3 regions of the Micromonospora sp. WMMD736 genome follow, and region 1 is predicted to be linked to each of the others. Evidence: riboswitches for the same ligand, from Rfam matches in the RefSeq annotation. Region 1 holds a riboswitch; each other region holds the start of a gene.
The links. Region 1 has a riboswitch for cyclic di-AMP ahead of ACN269_RS20185 (NlpC/P60 family protein). Riboswitches for the same ligand answer to the same signal wherever they lie in the genome.
Positions count from the first base shown of each region.

Region 1 (3,265 bases):
CGAGCGGGCCGGTCGGACAGGTCGTGGTTGCCGTAGTCGCCGTCGCCGAACGCCGCGTAGGGTGCCGGGATCCACTCGCAGGACACGGTGCGGGGGCACTCCAACCCGTCCGGGCGGGCGAGTCGCCGCAGTCCCAGTCGGTCCAGCCAGGACCGCTCGGGTCGTACCGTCCGGGCCGGCAGCGTGACCCGCTGGCCGTCGTCGGTCACCCGCGTCTCGCCGGCGCCGATCGTGGTGAAGACCTCGTCGGCGAAGGCCGCCGCGGCATCGGCGCTGTCCGCGCCGGCATAGCGGGCCACCGCGCCGTACCAGGTGGCCGGGTCGGTGCCGACTCCGACGGGCGCGCCGACCTCCCGTTGGTACGCGGCCAGCAGCGCCGCCCCACCCCGGAGGTTCGTCGTCGGGTCGGTGCGCAACGCCTCGGGGGTGGCGCCGGTGAGCGCCGCGGCGGCGTCCACGGTCTGTAGCGCGGCGCTGGGCGGCGCGTCTCCGGTGGTGGGTGCCGGCGCGAGAGCGCGACGGGACTCGTCGCCGCGCGGGTCCTCCCCCGGGGCGTCGTGGTGACCGCGTCGGGGTAGGGCGGCCACGTGCCGGGCATCGGTCAGGTGCATCGGGCCGTAGCCCCCGCTGGTGCTCGGCGTGCCGGCGTTGCTGTCCCAGCGGGACTCCAGGTAGGAGACGCCGAGCAGCACGTCGATGGGGACGCCGTACTCGGTCGCCGCGGCGGCGTACTGCTGCTGGCGGTCGGCGGCGGGGGCCGCGGCGGCCGGGCCGGCGGGTAGCGGTACGGCCGCCGTGGCGGTGACGAGCGCGACGGCGAGCAGGGTCGGACGTTTCATCGAACTCCCTACATGTGAACTGGTATCGGTCCGGTCACCTTCGCGCCGCCGGGAGTCCGCGTCAATACCTTTCCATGCTTCAAAACGTGCAGTAAGAAACCTTCACTTCCGCTCGATGGACCGCTTGAATCGGTACGGAGTGTCACGGCCGCACGGGTTGCGGATCGGTAACGGCCGTCTCTACTCTGGTCATTCGTCGGCCCGGTAGCAGGTCTGCCCACCCGGGCGGTAACGGACCGACACCGCCGAGTCGCTCGCGAGCGAGCCGGGGACCCACGTTCCCCGGGGTGAATCCGCAGTTCCTGCGGTAGGGCGCCCACTTCCCGCCCGAACCCGTCAGCTAACCCGGTAGGCGGTCAGGAAGAAGGAGTACGGAACCCGGTGGCCCTTAAAGCCCCGCGGCCGTCGTCCGGACGGTCGGCTCCGGCCGACCCGACGTCGACCGTGCCGCGTCCACGCTGGTCCCGCTTCACCACCGCTCTCGCCGCCCTGGTCGGCGTCGCCGTCGTCCTGACCGGCAGCGCCACGGTGGCCCACGCCGACCCGTCCGTCGCCGAGATCGAACGACAGATCGACGAGGACTGGAACAAGCTCGAACCGATCATCGAGCGGCACAACGCGACCCGCGCCGACCTGGCCCTCAAGCGTAAGCAGGCCGACGCGCTCGCCGCCCGCATCACGCCGCTGGAGCGTCAGGTCGACGCCGCGATGGACAAGGTCAGCGCGCTGGCCGTCCGTGCGTACATGGGTGAGAACCTGTCGACCGTCAACACGATGCTCGGCAGCCGGTCGCCGAGCGAGATGGTCGGTCAGCTCGAAATGCTCGACCGCTTCGCGCACAACCAGCAGGAGGACGTCCGTCAGGTCGCCGACCTGCGCAACGAGCTGGCCCGGCAGAAGGCGCCGCTGGACGAGATGGTGGCCCAACTGACCCGCACCGAGGCCCAGTTGGCGGCGAAGAAGAAGCAGATCAACGAGGAGATCGACCGGCTACAGAAGCTGCGCCTCAAGGTGTACGGCAACGGCGGCGGCGGTCCGCTGCGTCCCGCACCCTGCCCGGCCAGCTACCCGGGCGGCGGTGCCGGCATCGCGGTCAAGTTCGCCTGCGCGCAGATCGGCAAGCCGTACGTGTGGGGTGCCGAGGGCCCGAACTCGTACGACTGCTCAGGGCTGATGCTGGCCGCCTGGGCGAAGGCCGGTGTGTCGCTTCCGCACAACGCCGCCGCGCAGAGCCGGGTGACCAGGAACGTCAGCAAGGGCGACCTGCGCCCCGGCGACCTGGTCTTCTACTACAGCGACATCCACCACGTCGGCATGTACGTCGGCGACGGCTGGGTGGTGCACGCCTCCCAGGCCGGTGTGCCGGTGAAGATGAAGAGGGCCGACGACGGGCCCATCCACAGCTACGGTCGCCCCGGCTGACCGACGCGGGACGCAGTCAGGGCCCGTCGCGATCCGTTCGCGGCGGGCCCTGTGTCGTCCGGCACTCGGCTGGGAACGGCCGCTAACGCGTCGGCCAGGCCCGCCAGTTCTGCCAGGAGCGACTCGGCGTCGGCCCCCGCTGACCCTGGTAACGCGACCCGTACACCACCGAGCCGTACGGGTGCTCAGCCGGCGACGAGAGCCGGAAGATGCAGAGCTGACCGATCTTCATGCCGGGCCAGAGGGTGATCGGCAGGTTCGCCACGTTGGACAGCTCCAGCGTGACGTGCCCGGAGAAGCCCGGGTCGATGAACCCGGCGGTGGAGTGGGTGAGCAGGCCGAGGCGGCCCAGTGAGCTCTTCCCCTCCAGCCGGCCGGCGAGCTGGTCGCCGAGCGAGATCACCTCCAGCGTCGAGGCGAGCACGAACTCCCCCGGGTGCAGCACGAACGGCTCGCCGTCCGGCACCTCGACCACCGAGGTCAGGTCGTCCTGCTGCATGGCCGGGTCGATGTGGGTGTAGAGATGGTTGTTGAAGACCCGGAACAACCGGTCGAGTCGTACGTCGATGCTGGAGGGTTGGACCAGGGTGGGCTCGAACGGCTCCAGGCCCAGCGTGCCGGCCTTGATCTCGGAGACCAGGTCACGGTCGGAGAGCAGCATCGGACCACCATAGCGAGGTGGGCGGTGACCAGCGTGTCGAGGTCGCTCCTCGTACATTTGTTCGATAGAATGCTCGCATGGCTTCCTGGTCCGATTTCGCCGCCGACGAGCCCCGTCTCGCCGACGGCATCCGCGTTCTCCTGCAGCAGTACGGGCCGGGCTTCGGCTATCTGGCCACGGTCCGCGCCGACGGTGGGCCCCGGGTCCATCCGGTCTCCCCGGTCATCACCGACGAGGGCCTCTTCTGCTTCATCATCGACTCGCCGAAGCGCCGCGACCTCGAACGGGACGGCCGGTACGCGCTGCACTCGTTCCCTCCGGAGGAGAGCGACGACGAGGCGTA
Region 1 is NZ_JBMHMI010000001.1:4,492,116-4,495,380, forward strand. It holds gene ACN269_RS20180 (N-acetylmuramoyl-L-alanine amidase) at 1-839, opposite strand, end outside; cyclic di-AMP (ydaO/yuaA leader) riboswitch at 1,073-1,208, shown strand; gene ACN269_RS20185 (NlpC/P60 family protein) at 1,221-2,261, shown strand; gene dcd (dCTP deaminase) at 2,344-2,922, opposite strand; gene ACN269_RS20195 (pyridoxamine 5'-phosphate oxidase family protein) at 3,000-3,265, shown strand, end outside.

Region 2 (3,265 bases), 2.1 Mb from region 1:
CGTGACCATCGGGTCGTGCTCTCCGCGGGCCAGCACCACCGGCACGTCGGTCGCCGCGAGCAGCGCGGCCAGGTCGGGCGCGCCGACGGCGAACGCGGCGTCGTCCATCGCGAGCCGCCACCGGCCGTCGACCTGACGCAGACCGGCGTCGACCATCGGGTGGTCCGGAGGGACCAGACCGGTGAGGCCGGCGACCCGCAGATACCGGCGGGCGGCCTCGGTGCGGCTGGTGAACCAGCCCACCGGGCGGGCGGCGAGGTCGGCGGCGCGGGCCAGCTCGGCCGGTGTCCAGACGGCCTTGATGCCCAACCCCACCACCGCGTCCACCGGCAGACCGGCGGCGCGGGCCGCCAGCGCCAGGCCGACCACGCCACCGAGCGAGTGTCCGAGCACGACGAGGCGGTCGTCGGAGGTCAGGCCCTGCGCGACCCGCTGGGCGAAACCCTCGAAGGAGTACGACGCCAGCGGCGCCGACCAACCGTGACCGGCCAGATCGGGCGCCAGCCACCGGCCGGGCCAGTGCTGCTCCAGCAGTGACGCCCAGGGCAGCCACACGTCACCCGTCGCCCCCATGCCGTGCAGCAGCAACAGGATCGGCTCACGGCCGGCTTGACCACCCGATTCATCCACCACGGCCGCAGTCTCCCACGGTTCGCGGCCTGGTACGAGAGCCGTTCACCGGCGTCGCGGCCGGGCACCCAGACGCCGCGGGCGCCGACCCCTCGTGGGAGACGGCGCCCGCGGCGTCGTGGGGTGTCGCGCGTTGGTCAGGCGGAGTAACCCCGGGTGGCGATCCAGTTCGCCAGGTCGATGGTGGTGATCCAGTAGGCCGGGTCGGCGGCGTTCGCCGAGTCGGCGATCCGCACGGTACGGCCGTTGTCCTTGTAGCCCACGACGGCGATGTAGTGCCCACCGCCGTAGGAGTGGTAGCCGCCGTTGGTGTCGATGGCGTCGCCGGCGACGTTGGCCACCACGCCCCGACCATCGGTGATCGCCTTGACCACATCGGCCTGCAGACGGTCCATCTGGGCCGGGTTGGGCGTGCCCGCGAACATGCGGGTGCGGTACGGGGAGCCCTTCACCTCGGCGTTGAGCACCCGGGTGGTGTCCTCGGCCGAGTTGGTGCCCATCTCGGTGGTGCCCAGCTCGGCGCCGAGCTCCTCCTGGGTACGGTCGATGCCGCTGGCGCTGAGCGCGTTGCGGGTGGCCGCCGGACCGCAGTTGTAGTAGGTGTTCTGCGCCTCGTAGTCGTAGTCCAGGACCTTCGTCGCGGGCGGCTTGGGCGGCGTCGGCTTCCGGGTCAGGTCCGGGTTGCTCGTGGCCTTCGCGGCGGGGGACGCGGCGCTGGTGGCCGGGGCGGCGGTGCTCGGCGCGGCGCTCGCCGACGGGGCCGCGGCCCGGAGCTCGCCACGGGAGGCGACGGTGTCACTGCGCATCTCGGCGACCGTGGTCGGGGTGCGCGAGCCGGCCGGGGCGTCGTCGGCACCGGCGACCAGGGCGCCGGTGGTGGTGGCGACGACCAGGGCCGCGGCGGAGGCGGCGACGATCTGGTACGGACGCTCGGTCGCGAGGCGACGGAGCTGGCGCTTCAGGGTGTGCTTCACGAGGTCCTCCACGGTTCACAGGGAGAGCGGCACACCGGGGCTCGACCGGTATCCGGGCAGGCGTCAGCGCACGGGCCGTGGCCTGCGGATGATGAGCCGCTCAGGGGAACGCCCGGCGCGGCCGGGCGGAAAGTGCGGTGACCCGGGGGGTCAGCTCACCGTCACGAGGCGGATGAGCGGGGACACCGCTACGCCGTGGAGGCGGCGGAACAAAACGGGGGGCGCGGGATGCTGCACGAGGATGGAACTCCTTCCGTCACCGCCTACCGGGTTAGCTGACGGATTCGGGCGGGAAGATCGCCCTACCGCGGGCCGTGGCTCGCGGATTCACCCCGGACTTACTGTGGGTCCCCGGTTCGTTGATCACGATTGAGCGGGTCGGCGCGGCGTCGCCTCCTGCGATCGGTAACCGCACCGGACGGGACGACAGTACTGGCCGGTCCGAACTCTGCCAACCCATGCCGACCTGCGTAAACATCGATTGGCCCGGCAATTTCTGCGCGTTTTGCCGCTGACGTGACTCGATGGGACATCCGGTCCCGGCGGCACCTGTGGGCGACAACCGGACAGGTCGCCGGGAACGCCGCCACAATCGCGGGCGCAATGGCCGCCGATGATGCCCGCCGCCCGAATTCCCCCGCTGGTGACCCGCCTCACATAACAGATCGGGTTCAACCGGCCCGGGCCGGACGCCAGCGTGCCACCACGGCTGCACGTGACGGCCGTGTCGCCGTCTGCCGGGCGAGTGCCGGGCTCGGCCGCGACCGGACCGCCGCCGCGTACGCCTCCTCGGCGAGGGCGCGCGCCGACTCGGCGGCCACCTCGGCGTCCCGCCAGGCCGACCGCTCCCGCTCGACGGCCGTCCGGTGCTCGGCCAGCCGCGCGTCCCGGATCGCCCGGATGAGCAGCGTCTCCTGCTCGACCGGGTGCCGGCGAGGGTCCCAGCCGCGCCGGTGCCCGAACACGTCGGCGAGTTGCGCCATGGTCAACTCTTCCCGCCAGTGCGCCGCCATGGCGGCACGGTGCAGGTAGCGCTCCCGGGCCGCGTACTCGGCGGGAGTGTGCGGGGTACGCGGTGTCGGCAGCGCCCCGGCGGTGGCGACCCGGCGGGCCGCAGTGTCCGCCTCGTCGTACGCCGTCCAGGCCCGCTGCGCCTCGTCCTGAGCGACCAGCCAGTCAGCGCGCCGCCGCCGGGCGGTCCGCGCCGCCCGGGCGGCGGCCACGGCCACCTCCTCGGCGTACCGGCGCAGGTCGGCGCTCTCGGCGGCGGCCGTCTCGCGGGCGGTGGGGGTCGGCACGTGGCCTTGCTCTGGCGCGTCCCGCTCCGGGCGGGCCACCAGTACGGCGAGGACCGTCAGCGCCAGCAGGAACAGTGCCGACCAGATGGCGGCGGCCTGGGGCACCTCGGTGAGGAACTGGTAGAAGACGACGGTTTCCATGGTCGGCTCCTCGGCATGAGCACGTCAGCGATGGGATGCCGCACGGCGAGGGTGCGGGCGATGTGTCGTCAGGTGCGGTGACCGGGCGCTCAGGTCGGCGGCAGGGCGTGCTGGTCCCGGTGGGAGGATCGCTGGCCGGCGTACGGACCGCCGGCGGGTGACCCGCTAGGCCGGCGGCGCTCGGGGGGCTCGGCTGGCCGAGCCGGCGGCTCGGAGCGACGG
Region 2 is NZ_JBMHMI010000001.1:6,610,798-6,614,062, reverse strand. It holds gene ACN269_RS30070 (alpha/beta fold hydrolase) at 1-633, opposite strand, end outside; gene ACN269_RS30065 (C39 family peptidase) at 768-1,616, opposite strand; cyclic di-AMP (ydaO/yuaA leader) riboswitch at 1,850-1,990, opposite strand; gene ACN269_RS30060 (hypothetical protein) at 2,276-3,043, opposite strand; gene ACN269_RS30055 (hypothetical protein) at 3,209-3,265, opposite strand, start outside.
Region 2: linked by a shared signal. The riboswitch ahead of ACN269_RS30065 (C39 family peptidase) and the one ahead of ACN269_RS20185 (NlpC/P60 family protein) in region 1 are both predicted to bind cyclic di-AMP.

Region 3 (3,265 bases), 470 kb from region 1:
CTTCGTCGTGCGGACCGCCGGGCACACCACCGGCCCCGAGGTGCTGGGCAGCGTCGAGTACGCGGTGGCTGTGCTCGGTACTCCACTCGTGGTGGTGCTCGGCCACGACTCCTGCGGTGCCGTGCAGGCGGCCCGCGAATCGGCGGCCACCGGCGTCGCGCCCCCGGGGCATCTCCCGGCGGTGGTCGACGCGGTGCTGCCCAGCCTGCGACGCGCCACGGCCGAGGGCGTGCACGACATCGACGGCATCGTCGACATCCACATCGCGCAGACCGTCGAGACGCTGCTCGGGCAGTCGCCCCTGCTGGCCGACGAGGTGGCGCGGGGGCGGTGCGCGGTGGTCGGGATGTCGTACCGGCTCGCCGCCGGGGTGGTGCGACCCGTGACCCCCGTACCGACCGGTGCTCCCACGGGCGACGAGCCGGCCGCGACCGCCGCCGCCTGAACCACCGAGGGCCGCCCCGCCGGACGGCGGGACGGCCCTCGTACTGCTGGGCGTCGGATCAGAGCAGCGACATGTGTACGTGGTCGGTGTGGTTCGACGGCCCGCTGTACGACTTCCAGCCGGTCGCCGGGAACCAGATCTGCCGGTTCCAGATCACGTAGTAGATGCCGAGCCGGTCCGCGTTGCGGATGAGGAACGCGGCCACGTTGTTGCCGTACATCCGGGTGTCGTCGTTGTGCCACGGGCTGAAGCCGCTCTTCTGCAACGACCAGTCACAGGCGCGACCCTTGGGGTGCTCGTACGGTCCACCGTTGCGGTGGCAGCCCACGAACCGGTTGAACCCGGCCCGCTTGACCTCCTTGTACGCGTGCAGGGTGCGCGGCGTGACGCAGCCGGAGGTGGTCGGGTCGTCCTCGCTGCACGACTGCGGCTTCCAGTCGCCGTCGGCGGTGCGACCCGGGCCGATCCGGGCGACCGGCGAGGTGGCGTCGACCAGGCCACCGGTGAAGCCCTTACCGCCGACCAGGGCGAGAGACTTCTCCGCGTCGCGCTTGTCCTTCGCCATCAGCGCGGTCTGCTTCTGCTGCTCGCGTACCTCCGCGTCGAGCGACAGCTTGGCCTGCTCGGCGCGGGACTTCACGGCGTTGACCTCGGCGAGCTTCTTCCCGTTGACCATGTTCATCTCGTCGAGGGCCGCCGCCCGCTGGACGAACGAGTCCGGGGCGTCGCTCTCCAGCAGCATCGCCATCGCGCCGATTCGCCCGGTCCGGTACGACTGGGCGGCGATCTGCGCGACCTGCGGCTCCAGCGCGGCCAGGTCGGCCTTGGCCCGCTCGACCTCGGCTGCCAGTTCGAGCTGCCGCTTCTTCGACTTGTCCAGTTTGGACTTGGCCGCCACGTAGTCCCGGTTCGTCTGCTCGATGACGTCGGTGATCAGTGTGGGCTCGTCGCTGTCCTCGTGCCCGGAGGGTGTGGGGGGCGTCGGGGCGGCGTGGGCCGGGAGGGGCCCGGCGAGCACGCTCAGCGCAGCAAGCACGGCCACCACAGGTGTCAACCAGCGGCGTAGGGGTGCCGTCACAATCTTCCCTTCCGTCGACCGCCGACCGGGTTAGCTGACGGGTTCGGGGCGGAAGAGGCCCCTACCGCTGTCGCGGATTCACCCCACGTGCCTGGGTCCCCGGCTCGCCGGTTGGCGATTGGGCGGTGGCACCGCAGGCGCCGCTGCGCGCCTTCGTCGGTGACCGGCAGCGAGGTTACCCGAGAGTCCACCGCCTGAGCTACGTCCTGATGCCGACTAAAAGCGTCATTTCGCCATGGCGTTGAGTGACCAGTGACGCGGTTCTCAGGGCGGGTGCCCGATCCGGTCACGCTGAGGAGTGTCACCATGCCGTATCCGTGCTCCTGTTCGGCTCTGGCCACCCGGTGGTGGCGGTGGATGGGGGTGCGTCCCGCTGCGGGTCGGGCCCGTCGGCCCGACCCGTCGGCGGGGAACTCAGAGCGGCCAACGCCTCCGTGCGATCCGCGCGTGGGCGCGGTGGCGGGGCGTCCGCGTCCGGCGTGGCCGACGATCCGGCCGCGGTCACCACCGCGGCCAGCCCGGTGGTGAGGGGTACGGCGGCGATCAGGCCGAGTGTGGCGACCGCGCTGCGGACGATCTCCTGTGCGAGGAACTCGCTGGTCAGGATCTGCCCGATGGGACGCGAGTCGGCGGTGAGCAGAAGCAGCAGCGGCAGTGACGCGCCCGCGTACGCCAGCACGATGGTGTTGACCGTGGAGGCGATGTGTGCCCGGCCCACCCGGGTGGCCGCCCGGTAGAGCTGTCGTCGAGTCAGCCCGGGGTTGGCGTGCGCCAGCTCGGTGACGGTGGCGGCCTGGGTGACGGTCACGTCGTCGAGCACCCCGAGTGAGCCGATGATGATCCCGGCGAGCAACAGGCCGCGCAGGTCCACATCGGTCTGGAGCATGGAGAGGGTGGTGGCGTCCTCGCTGCCGAAGCCGGTGAGCTGGGTGGTGGCCGTGGCGACGGCCGCGAGCACGCCGGTGAGCACCAGGCTGCCCAGGGTGCCGAGGACCGCGACGGAGGTCTGCGCGGTCACTCCGTGTGTCAGGTAGAGCACCACGAACATGATCAGTGCCGCGCCGACCACCGCCACCAGCAGTGGTGACCGGCCCGCGCCGATGGCCGGCAACACGAAGGTGAGCAGGATGGCGAAGCTGGCGGCCAGGCCGGCGAGCGCGGCCAGGCCCCGCCACCGGCCGAACGCCACGATGGCGGCGGCGAAGACCACCACGAGCCACACCAGCGGCGTACCGCGCTGGTGCTCGGCGATGTTCCAGGTGCTGGTGGTGGGATCGGTCGGGTCGGTCAGCTCGACCAGGACGACCTCGTCGCCCACCTCGACGCGCGGCGCGCCGGGCCCGGCGGGGATGGGCGTGCTCACCTGCCCGCCGGCTTCTGGACCGTCGTCGACGCGGACGTCCACCGTGCCGCACGGCCCGCCGGTCGGCGTGCCCTCCGGGCCGGTCACGGGTGGGCATGGTTCGGTCACCACCCGGGTCACCGTGCCGTGGTGGCGCGGCGTGTCCGCGCCGCCGCCGCTCGCCGGCGCGCCGTCGCGTGGCCACAGCACCACGGCGGCGACGACGGTGGCCACGAAGAGCGGCACCACCGTCGCGACGAGGATCCGTCGTACCCGGGGCGGGGCGGGCCGAGCGGAATGACTGTGGTCGGAACCCAATGCGAGACTCCCAACGATCCGGTGCGGGGTACGTGCCGGCGGCCTGTGCGGTTCAGTTCCGCCGGACGAACCCGGGCAGGAG
Region 3 is NZ_JBMHMI010000001.1:4,965,709-4,968,973, forward strand. It holds gene ACN269_RS22480 (carbonic anhydrase) at 1-445, shown strand, start outside; gene ACN269_RS22485 (coiled-coil domain-containing protein) at 504-1,523, opposite strand; cyclic di-AMP (ydaO/yuaA leader) riboswitch at 1,528-1,658, opposite strand; gene ACN269_RS22490 (YibE/F family protein) at 1,825-3,183, opposite strand.
Region 3: linked by a shared signal. The riboswitch ahead of ACN269_RS22485 (coiled-coil domain-containing protein) and the one ahead of ACN269_RS20185 (NlpC/P60 family protein) in region 1 are both predicted to bind cyclic di-AMP.